Regions from separate parts of the Streptomyces sp. NBC_00094 genome, predicted to be linked through region 2. Evidence: riboswitches for the same ligand, from Rfam matches in the RefSeq annotation. Region 2 holds a riboswitch; the other holds the start of a gene.

Region 1 (5,784 bases), 3.7 Mb from region 2:
GGGCACATGGCCGCCGACGGGGTTGCGCATGAGTTTCTAGAGTCCCTTGATCGTGATGGTGACGACGGAGCCCTCGGGGGCGGTGGAACCGCCGTCCACGGACTGGCTCGCGACGGTGTTGCCGAGGAAGGGGAAGGACTTCTTGACCTCCACCTCGAAGCCCGCTTCCTCGAGTGCCGCGCGGGCGTCGTCGGTGCTCTCGCCCGTGACGTCCGGGACCTCGACCAGCTTCGGTCCCTTGGAGACGGTGAGAGTGATCGTGTCGCCCTCGGCGGCCCGGCTGCCCTCGGCGAGGGACTGGGCGGCGACCGCGCCGGTGTCCTCGGGGGAGTGGATCCGCTCCGGCGCGATCCGCACGGTGAGGCCGGCCTCCTGGAGCGCGGCCGTGGCGTCGGCGACGGTCTCGCCGGTGACGTCGGGCACGTCGATCGGGGAGCCCTTGCTGACCACCAGGGCGACGGCGGAGTCGGGGCGTCGCTCGGTACCGGGCTCGGGGTCGGAACTGATCACGGCGCCCTGGGCGACGGAGTCGCTGAACTCGTTGGTGATCACTCCGGGTGCCAGGCCCTCCTCCTTCAGGATGCGCTGGGCCTCCGGGAGCGGCTTGTTCCTGAGGTTGGGCACCTTCACGATCTCGGGGCCGCGGGAGAGCGTGAGGGTGACCGTGTCGCTGCCCCGGACGCGCTCGCCGGGCGCCGGGTCGACGGCCATGACCGTGCCGCGCTCGTACACCTCACTGAAGGCACGTTTCGTCGTGCCGACGTCCAGGCCGGCGTCCTTGATCCGCTGGGTCGCGACGGCCTCGGTCTGGCCGAGGACGGCCGGGACACGGGTGAACTGGCCGGAATTGATGTACCAGACGCCGGCTCCGAGGCCGAGCGCGAGCAGGACGCCGAGGACGATCAGCAGCGGGCCGCGGGGCGGCCTGCGGCGGGCGCCGGCCGGAGGCGGTTCCGGGGCCGGAAGACGGTTCGTGTACTGCACCTGCTGGACGTCCGCGGCGGCCGGGACGGCGCGGGCGATCACGCTCGTCCGGTCCTCGGCCGTTTCCCGGGCCTCGGAACGCGCCTGCGGGGGCACGGCGTCCAGTTGCTCGTCACCGAGCGTGGCGCGGGCCTCCCGGAGCAGGGCGAGCAGCGCGACGGCGTCGTGCGGGCGGACCTCGGGGTTGCGGGCCGTGGCGGCCGCGACCAGCTCGTCCAGCTCCAGGGCGAGCCCCGGGGCGGCGAGGGAGGGGGCGGGCACGTCCGTGTGGAGGTGCTGGTAGAGCACCTGCGCGGGGGTGTCGCCGGCGTGGGGCTTGCCGCCGGTCAGCATCTCGTACAGGACGACGCCGCAGGCGTACACGTCGGCGCGGGTGTCGGCCGTGCCGTGCTCGATCTGCTCCGGCGCGAGGTACGAGACCGTGCCGAGGACCGAGCCGGTGGTGGCGGTCGCCGAGCCCACGGCCCGTACGAGACCGAAATCGGCTACCTTGACCCGGCCGTCGTCCCCTATCAGGACGTTCTCCGGCTTCATGTCGCGGTGCACGAACCCGGCCCGGTGCGCGGCGCCCAGCGCGGCGAGGACGGGCTCCAGGATGTCGAGGGCGGCGCGGGGCGCGAGCGCGCCGCGCTCGCGCAGGACGTCGCGGAGGGTGCAGCCGGCGACGTACTCCATCGCCAGGTAGACGTACGCGCCCTCGGCGCCCTGGTCGAAGACGCCCACGACGTTCGGGTGCGCGAGCCGGGCGACGGACTTGGCCTCGCGGATGAACCGCTCGACGAAGGCGGCGTCCGTCGCGAGGGCGGGGTGCATCACCTTGAGCGCGAGGACGCGGTCGAGGCGGGTGTCGACGGCCCGGTAGACCGTGGCCATCCCGCCGACGGCGATGCGCGCGTCGACGCGGTAGCGGCCGTCGAGCAGCCTCCCGACGAGGGGGTCCTGAAGGGTCGTGTCCACGGCGTCGAGTCTACGAGCCGTGGACACGGCCCCCGTGCGGATGCCCCGGTCTGCAGCGCAGCTGTGACGAGTGCCCCAGGGGGTGTCTTGTCGATCAGGCCGGGCTCGCGTCAGAACGCCGGGCGCTCCGGGTCCAGGTGCGGACGGCCCTCCACCGGGGAGGAGGCCTCCGCGAAGTGGCGGCGGGGGATGCGGCCCGCCCGGTGCGCGAGCCGGCCCGCCTCCACCGCGTGCCGCATCGCCGAGGCCATGAGCGCCGGCTCCTGGGCCCGCGTCACCGCCGAGGCCAGCATCACCGCGGCACACCCCAGCTCCATCGCGAGCGCCGCGTCCGAGGCCGTACCCGCCCCGGCGTCCAGGATCACCGGGACCTCCGCCCGCTCCACGATCAGCTGGAAGTTGTGCGGGTTGCGGATGCCGAGCCCCGAGCCGATCGGGGAGCCGAGCGGCATGATCGCCGCGCACCCCACGTCCTCCAGCTTCCGCGCGAGGACCGGGTCGTCGTTGGTGTACGGCAGGACGGTGAAGCCCTCGTCGACCAGGGTCTCCGCCGCGTCGAGGAGCTCCACCCCGTCGGGAAGGAGGGTCCGCTCGTCGGCGACGACCTCCAGCTTGATCCAGTCGGTTCCGAGCGCCTCCCGGGCGAGCCGGGCGGTCAGGACCGCCTCGCCCGCCGTGAAGCAGCCCGCCGTGTTGGGCAGGACCCGGATGCCGAGCCGCTCCAGGACGGAGAGCACCGAGCCCTGGACCGTGGGGTCGAGTCGCCGCATCGCGACGGTGGTCAGCTCGGTGCCGCTGGCGATCAGCGAGCGCTCCAGGACGTCGAGGCTCGGCGCGCCGCCGGTGCCCATGATGAGACGCGAGGAGAACTCCGTACCCCCGAGGGTGAACAGGTCGTCGGACATCGCGCTCAGCCCCCCTGCACCGCGGTCAGGACCTCGACCCGGTCGCCCTCGCCGAGCAGCGTCGCCGCCCACTCGCTGCGCGGGACGACCGCCTCGTTGACGGCCGCGGCCACCCCGGTCGGGGCCGTGCTCAGGGTCGCGACGAGGGCGTCGAGGGAGACGGGACCGGCGAGCTCGCGGGGTTCTCCGTTCACGGACACGTTCATGCGGGCTGCTCCTGTCGTACGGGAGGAGTAGGGGAAAAGCGCCGGGGGGTGAAGGGGCGCGCCTCGTCGGGAAGGGCGCCCGTGGTGAGCACCTCCGCCATGACGTCGCCGGTGACGGGGGTGAGCAGCACCCCGTTGCGGTAGTGGCCGGTGGCCAGGTGCAGGCCGGGCAGGGCGCTGGGGCCGAGCAGCGGCGCGTTGTCCGGGGACGCGGGGCGCAGTCCGGCCCGGGTCTCGGTGAGCGGCAGCTCGGTGATCCCGGGGACGAGCTCGTGGGCGTCGCGCAGCAGCTCGTACACCCCGCCCGCCGTCACCGTCGTGTCCCAGCCCAGCTCCTCGCTGGTGGCGCCGACGACGAGCTCGCCGTTCTCGCGGGGCACCAGGTAGACGTGGCTGCCGCGGACGACGGCCCGGACGGTACGGGAGAGGAAGGGGGCGTACGGGGCGGGCACCCGCAGCCGCAGGACCTGGCCCTTCACGGGGCGGACCGGCGGCAGGACCTCGGCGGGCACGCCCGCGAGCCGCCCGCTCAGGCTGCCCGCGGCCAGCACGACCTGGTCCGCCGTCACCTCGTCGCCGCCCGTGAGGACGACTCCGTGGGCCCGGTCCCGTACCACCGTCAGGCGCTCGGCGAGGGCCCGGTGGAAGACGACCCCGGCCCGCTCGCAGGCGGTGAGGAGCGCGGCGGCCAGCCGGCGCGGGTCGACCTGGTGGTCGCCGTCCACGCGCAGCCCGCCGCGCACCCCGGGAGCGAGCATCGGCTCGAGACGGCGGCACTCGCGCCCGCTCAGCCACTCCGAGGTGAGGCCGCAGCGGGTCTGGAGGGCGTGCAGTTCGCGCAGGTGGGCCCGGTCGTCGGCGTCGAGGGCGACGGCGAGGGTGCCGCAGGCGCGGTAGCCGACGTCGTGACCGGTGGACTCCTCCAGCTCGGCGACGAAGGCGGGATAGCGTGCGGAGGAGGCGAGGTTGAGACCGAGCAGGGTCTCCTCGCCGTAGTGGAGTTCGGTGACGGCGGCGAGCATCCCGGCCGCGACCCGCGCGGCGCCGCCGCCCGGGTCCGGGTCGACCACGGCGGTGCGCAGCCCGCGCTGCGCGGCCCGCCAGGCCGTGACCAGGCCGATGATGCCGCCCCCGACCACGAGGACATCGGAAGAACGCATGGGCGTCCAGCCCCTCCCTTCGCCGGCATGACCCGGATCAGGTTCGTACGGTCGGAGGCCGCCCAGCCTCCCTCTCAGCCCGGTGCGTCCGGGCTCCCGCGAGTGCTTTACGCCCGCCAGACTAGCCGCAGCCCCGATGCGGTCCCAGGCCCCTCCCTTCCTGACGGATCGTCAGATGCGTAAGGTGGTCGGGTGAGCGAGCAGAAGCAGGCCCAGCAGCAGGTCGTGATCGTCGGTGCCGGGATGGCGGGAGTGCAGACCGCCGTCGCCCTGCGCGAACAGGGCTTCACCGGCACCGTCACCCTCATCGGGGCCGAACCCCACCAGCCCTACGACCGGCCACCGCTCTCCAAGGCGATCCTGCTCGGCAAGGCCGAGGACTCCGCCTTCGACGTCGACTTCGAGGCCCTGGACATCGACCTCCGCCTCGGCCTCGACGTCACCGGGCTCCGCGCCGCCGACCACGAGGTCGACACCGAGGCCGGGCCCGTCCCGTACGACGTCCTGGTCGTCGCCACCGGGGCCCACCCGGTCACCCTCCCCGGCGCCGAGGGCGTACCCGGCGTCCACCTCCTGCGCACCCTCGACGACGCCGTGCGCCTCGGCCCCGTCCTGGAGCGCCGCCACGCCGTCGTGGTCGTCGGCGCCGGCTGGATCGGCGCCGAGTTCGCCACCGCCGCGCGCGAGGCGGGCTGCGCCGTCACCGTCGTCGAGGCGGCCGACCGCCCCCTCGCCGGCGCCCTGCCCGCCGAGGTCACCGCCCCCATGGCCGGCTGGTACGCGGCGAACGGCGCCGAACTCCTCACCCACGCGCGCGTGCACACCGTCGAGCCCGGCCGGGTCGTCCTCGACGACGGCCGCGAGCTGCCCGCGGACGCCGTCGTCGTCGGCATCGGCGCCCGCCCCGCCACCGGCTGGCTCACCGGCTCCGGCATCGTCCTCGACCCGAACGGCGCCGTCACCGCCGACGAACGGCTGCGCACCTCCCTGCCCGACGTGTACGCGGTCGGCGACTGCGCCTCCTACCCCTCGGCCCGCTACGGCGAGCGCCTTCTCGTCCACCACTGGGACAACGCCCTCCAGGGCCCGCGGACCGTCGCCGCCACGATCACCGGCGCCGACTCCGGCCCGTACGACCCGGTCCCGTACTTCTGGTCCGAGCAGTTCGGCCGGTTCGTCCAGTACGCGGGACACCACGCGGACGCCGACGAGCTCCTGTGGCGCGGCGACCCCGCCGACGCGGCCTGGTCCGTGCTCTGGCTGCGCGACGGGGTCCCGGTGGCCCTGCTCGCCGTCGGCCGCCCCCGCGACCTGGCCCAGGGCCGCAAGCTCATCGAGACCGCCACCCCGGTCGATCCGGAGCGGGCCGCGGACCCGTCCGTACCCCTGAAGGCGGCCGTCCGGTAGGGGTGTCCTGTGGGTCGAGCCCGGCCCGACCCACAGGACACTCCCTGGGGCCCGGGTGCCGACTGGCGGTCCGGGATGGCAGGCTTGTCCCGTGACCGAGATTGACGTAAAGATCGATGCGCTCGTCCCCGCCTGGCTCTACGTGCCCGACATCGCGGAGATGCT
Region 2 (5,784 bases):
GCACCAGCGGCAGGTCCACCTCGCGCCAGGCCCGCCACGGCGACGCGCCGAGCACGGCCGCGGCCTCCCGCAGCCGCTGGTCCACCGCCCGCAGCACCGGCAGCATCGTCCGTACGACGAAGGGGACGCCGACCAGGGCCTGTGCGAGCGGTACGAGGATCCAGCTGGCCCGCAGGTCGAACGGCGGCTCGTCGAGCGTGATGAGGAACCCGAAGCCGACGGTGACCGCCGACACCCCGAGCGGCAGCATGAGCAGCGCGTCGAAGCCCCGCACGAGCCGCCCGGCCCGCCTCGTGAGCGCCGCCGCCGCGAGCCCGCCGATCAGCACCGCGATGGCGGTGGCGGCCACCGCGTACCGCAGCGAGTTCCCGATCGCCTCCAGCGGCGGCACGAGGAAGGTCCCGGACTCGTCGAGCGATCCGAGGGCCCGGTAGTAGCCGAGGCCGTAGCCGCCCGACCCGGCGAACGACCGCTCCACGAGCACCCCGAGCGGCAGCAGGATCAGCAGCGCCACGGAGAGGAGCACCCCGGCGAGCAGCGTCCACTGCCCGATTCCCCTCGGCCGACGCGCGGTCGTCTCCGGCGGTACGAGCCGCAGCGCGGTCTCCCGCCGCCGTACCGTCCGGGCGTGCACGGCCAGGATCGCCCCGACCGCGGCGAACTGGACGAGGGTGAGGACGGCGGCCGTCGGCAGGTCGAGCAGCCGGGCCGTCTGCCGGTAGATCTCGGCCTCCAGGGTGGAGTACCGGTCCCCACCGAGGATCTGGACGACACCGAAGGAGGTGAAGGTGAAGAGGAAGACCATGAGGGCGGCCGCCGACACCGCCGGCACCAGCGCCGGCAGGGTCACCGTCCGCCAGGCCGTCCAGCGCGAGGCGCCGAGGACCCGGGCGGCCTCCTCCTGGCGCGGGTCGAGCTGCGACCAGAGGCCGCCGACGGTCCGGACCACGACCGCGTAGTTGAAGAAGACGTGCGCGAGGAGGATCGCCCACACGCTCGTGTCGAGCCGCAGCCCCCACAGCTCGTCCGTCAGACCGCCCCGGCCGACGAGCGCCAGGAAGGCCGTGCCGACGAGGACGGTCGGCAGCACGAACGGCACCGTGACCACGGCCCGCAGCACGTTCTTCCCGGGGAAGTCGAAGCGCGCGAAGACGTACGCGCCGGGCAGCGCCACGAGCAGGGTGAGACCGGTGGAGGCGGCCGCCTGCCACGCGGTGAAGCCGAGCACGTCGAGGATGTCCGGCCGGCTCAGCGTCTCGCCGATCCGGCCGAACCGCCAGACGCCGTCGGGCCGCAGCCCCCGGTCGACGATCGACACGACGGGCCAGGCGAAGAACACCCCGAAGAACGCGACGGGCAGGGCCATCAGCCCCAGCCGCGTCGCGCTCCCCTGGAGATCGCCCCGGCCCCGCACTACTTCAGGACGAGCGACGACCACTGCTGGATCCACGGGTCACGCTTCTCGGCGATCTTCGCGGGCGCCATGGTCTCCGGCGCGTCGATCACGACCCCGTGCTTCGTGAAGATCTCCGGCAGCGCCGCGTCCTTCGCGACCGGGTTGACGAACATCTGCAGCGGCATGTCGTCCTGGAACGTCTTGGAGATCAGGAAGTCGATCAGCGCCTTGCCGCCCTCGGGGTTCTTCGCCCCGTTCAGCAGGCCCGCGAACTCGATCTGCCGGAAGCAGGTGCCGGTGGACACCCCGGTCGGCGCCACCTTCGGCTGCGGCTCGCCGTACAGCACCTCGACGGGCGGGCTGGAGGCGTACGAGACGACCAGCGGGCGGTCGCCCTTGGCCTGCTTGCCACCGGCCGATCCGGAGAACTCCTGGTTGTAGGCGAGCTCCCAGCTGTCGACGGTCTTCACACCGTTGGCCTTGAGCTTCTTCCAGTAGTCCTGCCAGCCCTCGTCGCCGTACTTCGCGGCCGTACCGAGGAGGAAGCCGAGGCCCGGGGAGGACCGCTCCGGGTTCTCCACGACGAGCAGGTCCTTGTACGCCGGCTTCGCCAGGTCGTCGAAGGTCTGCGGCGGCGCCAGCTTCTTGTCGGCGAAGTACTTCTTGTCGTAGTTGACGCAGATGTCGCCGGAGTCGACGGGCGTGACCCGGTTCTCCGCGTCGAGCCGGTACGTGGCCGGGACCCGGTCCAGGCCCTTCGCCTCGTACGGAACGAAGATCCCGTTGTCGAGGGCGCGGGAGAGCAGGGTGTTGTCGACACCGAAGAAGACGTCGCCCTGAGGGGAGCCCTTGGTCAGGATCTCCTTGTTGACGGCCTCGCCGGCGTCGCCGGCCTTGAGGACCTTGACCGTGAAACCGGTCTCCTTCGTGAAGGCCGCCAGCACCTCCTTGGAGGCGTTGAACGAGTCGTGACTCACGAGGGTCACGGTCTTCGGCGCGGGCGCACCGGTCTTCCCCGCGGCGTCGCGGACGTCCTCCGTGCCGCAGGCGGCGAGGGTGGTGACGCCCAGCGCCGCGACGAGCGCGGCGGCGGCCATTCTCTTCGTGCTCGCCGAAATGGTGGTGCTCACTGACATTCCTCCTGGGTGTGTCCAGGAAGAGACGCGGCCCTGCCCACGTCCGGCGGAACCGGACGCGGGCAGGGCGCAACAGCTTGAGTTAACGACCGAACTTCCTACCCAGAATGACCTGGGCAAGGTTCAGAGGGTCTGCGGTCTACGGTCACCGCACTCTCAGCGCTGTGGCGCTCCCCTGTCGGAATATGAAGATGTGTTCGAGCTCAGACTACAAGGTCAGCGTTCGGAGGCCGCCAGCTGTCCACAGGCACCGTCGATCTCCTGGCCTCGGGTGTCCCGCACGGTCACCGGAACCCCGTGGCGGGCGATGGCCTCGACGAAGGCCTTCTCGTCCTCCGGACGGGACGCCGTCCACTTCGACCCGGGGGTCGGGTTCAGCGGGATCAGGTTGACGTGCACCCGCTTGCCCTTGAGCAGCCGGCCGAGAAGGTCACCGCGCCAGGCCTGGTCGTTGATGTCACGGATGAGCGCGTACTCGATCGAGACCCGGCGCCCGGACTTCTCCGCGTACTCCCAGGCGGCGTCGAGGACCTCGCGCACCTTCCAGCGGGTGTTCACCGGCACCAGGGTGTCGCGCAGCTCGTCGTCGGGGGCGTGCAGCGAGACCGCGAGACGGCACTTGAAGCCCTCGTCGGCGAAGCGCAGCATCGCCGGCACGAGACCGACCGTGGACACCGTGATGCCGCGCTGCGAGAGCCCCAGACCGTCCGGCTCGGGGTCGGTGAGGCGCCGGATCGCGCCGACGACCCGCTTGTAGTTGGCGAGCGGCTCGCCCATGCCCATGAACACGATGTTGGAGAGCCGCGCCGGTCCCCCGGGCACCTCCCCGTCGCGCAGGGCCCGCATCCCGTCCACGATCTGGTGCACGATCTCGGCGGTCGACAGGTTCCGGTCGAGCCCGGCCTGCCCGGTCGCGCAGAACGGGCAGTTCATCCCGCAGCCGGCCTGCGAGGAGATGCACATGGTCACCCGGTCCGGGTAGCGCATGAGCACCGACTCCACGAGCGTGCCGTCGTGCAGCCGCCACAGGGTCTTACGGGTGGTGTCGTCGTCGCACGAGATGTGCCGCACCACCGACATCAGGTCGGGCAGCAGCTCCCCGGCGAGCTTCTCCCGCGAGGCGGCCGGGATGTCGGTCCACTCGGCGGGGTCGTGCGCGTACCGCGCGAAGTAGTGCGTCGACAGCTGCTTGGCGCGGAACGGCTTCTCACCGATCGCGGCGACGGCCTCCTTGCGCTCGGCGGGCGAGAGGTCGGCGAGGTGCCGCGGCGGCTTCTTGGCTCCGCGGGGGGCGACGAAAGTGAGTTCTCCGGGCACTGGACGGGCCACGATCGGGTGTCTCCTCAGACGGCACGAGGTCCGGACAGCCCCGCGTCGGCGGGCAGCGCGGCATGACGATGCCGAAGCCAGGAGACCTCACTGGAGCGCCCTCGCGGCGGCGAGGACGACGGAAGGGCCCGCGGCGCACGCGCCACGAGCCCTTCCAGAGTACCCGCTGTCCGTCAACCCTCTCCGACGGACTAAACCGACCGCCCGGTCAACCCGTCCCGACGAACAGCGCCAGCAGCAACCACACCACCGGCGCCGTCGGCAGCAACGAGTCCAGCCGGTCCATGATGCCGCCGTGGCCGGGAAGCAGGGTGCCCATGTCCTTGATGCCGAGATCGCGCTTGATCATCGACTCGCCGAGGTCGCCGAGCGTCGCGCTCGCCGCCACCGCGAGACCGAGGAGCAGACCCTGCCACCAGGTCCCGTCGTCGATCATGAACTCCATGCACAGCGCGCCCGCCGCCATGGCGAAGGCCACCGCGCCGAGCAGACCCTCGCGGGTCTTGCCGGGGCTGATCCTCGGCGCCAGCTTGTGCTTGCCGAAGCGCCAGCCGACCGCGTACGCCCCGGTGTCGCTGACCACCGTGAGGATCAGGAAGGTCAGCACCCGCTGCGGACCGTCGTCCGCGGTGAGCAGCATCGCCACGAAGGTCGCCAGGAACGGCACGTAGAACGCGGCGAACACGCCCGCCGTGACGTCCTTCAGATAGCCCTCGGGCGGCTCCGTCATCCGCCAGACCAGCACCGCGAGCGCCGTCAGGGCCATCGCGACCCAGGCGCCCTCGGGACCCCGCACGTAGCCGGCGACGACCATCGCCGCACCGCCGACCGCGAGCGGGACCAGCGGAGCCTTGATCGCCTTGCGCTCCTGGAGGCGCGAGGTGAGCTCCCACAGACCGACGACCACGGCGACCGCTATCACACCGATGAACGCCGGCTTCCAGATGAACAGCGAGGCGGCGATGACGGCGCCGAGACCGACCCCGACTCCTATGGCCGCGCCCAGGTCACGCCCCGCGCTCTTCTTCTGCCGTGGCGCCGTCGGCGCGGGCGGCGGAGGCGGAGTGGGGCTGGACATGGGCTCCTGCGGGTGCTCGTGCGGCGTCTCGTCACGGAACAGGGGACCGCTCTGGTGAGCGGCCCCCCGGCCGTGACCGTCCTGGAATCCGCCGGCGGGAACGTCGGGCACGATGGGCATGGGCCGAGTCTGCGCCGCCTGATGCCGATCGTCTGCGGGACCCGCCGGGGCAGGCCCCTGGTCGGGTCCCCCACGGCCGATACCGGCCGGGGCCCCCCAGGAAGAGTCGTTCATCAGACCTCGAGCAGCTCGGCTTCCTTGTGCTTCAGCAGCTCGTCCACCTGCGCGACGTACTTCGCGGTGGTGTCGTCGAGCTCCTTCTCGGCGCGACGGCCGTCGTCCTCGCCGACCTCGCCGTCCTTGACGAGCTTGTCGATGGACTCCTTGGCCTTGCGGCGCACCGAGCGGATCGAGATCTTCGAGTCCTCGGCCTTGCTCTTGGCCACCTTGATGTACTCCCGGCGGCGCTCCTCGGTCAGCTCGGGGAACACCACCCGGATGATGTTGCCGTCGTTGCTCGGGTTGACACCGAGGTCCGAGTCCCGGATCGCCTGCTCGATGTTGCGCAGGGCGCTCTTGTCGAACGGGGTCACCACAGCCATGCGCGGCTCCGGAACGGAGAACGACGCGAGCTGGTTGATGGGGGTGATGGCGCCGTAGTAGTCGGCCACGATCTTGTTGAACATCGCCGGGTGCGCACGGCCGGTGCGGATCGCGGCGAAGTCCTCCTTGGCGACCACGACGGCCTTCTCCATCTTCTCCTCGGCCTCGAGGAGGGTCTCTTCGATCACCACATGCTCCTGCGTGTCGTCGCGTTGTGTCCTGCACGGTGGGTACGACCGGCA

Evidence for each region. A riboswitch is a leader RNA that binds a small molecule or an ion and turns the genes downstream of it on or off. The one in region 2 is predicted to bind thiamine pyrophosphate.
Region 1: linked by a shared signal. The riboswitch ahead of thiO (glycine oxidase ThiO) and the one ahead of OG580_RS26185 (thiamine ABC transporter substrate binding subunit) in region 2 are both predicted to bind thiamine pyrophosphate.

Annotation. Positions count from the first base shown of each region.
Region 1 covers NZ_JAPEMB010000001.1:2,121,353-2,127,136, reverse strand. Annotated here, with positions in the region: gene OG580_RS09205 (deoxyribonuclease IV) at 1-30, opposite strand, end outside; gene pknB (Stk1 family PASTA domain-containing Ser/Thr kinase) at 37-1,941, opposite strand; gene OG580_RS09195 (thiazole synthase) at 2,052-2,846, opposite strand; gene thiS (sulfur carrier protein ThiS) at 2,852-3,052, opposite strand; gene thiO (glycine oxidase ThiO) at 3,049-4,212, opposite strand; TPP riboswitch at 4,210-4,322, opposite strand; gene OG580_RS09180 (NAD(P)/FAD-dependent oxidoreductase) at 4,405-5,619, shown strand; gene OG580_RS09175 (Rv2175c family DNA-binding protein) at 5,711-5,784, shown strand, end outside.
Region 2 covers NZ_JAPEMB010000001.1:5,860,477-5,866,260, reverse strand. Annotated here, with positions in the region: gene OG580_RS26190 (iron ABC transporter permease) at 1-1,366, opposite strand, end outside; gene OG580_RS26185 (thiamine ABC transporter substrate binding subunit) at 1,414-2,532, opposite strand; TPP riboswitch at 2,610-2,719, opposite strand; gene rlmN (23S rRNA (adenine(2503)-C(2))-methyltransferase RlmN) at 2,749-3,861, opposite strand; gene OG580_RS26175 (phosphatidate cytidylyltransferase) at 4,070-5,173, opposite strand; gene frr (ribosome recycling factor) at 5,173-5,730, opposite strand.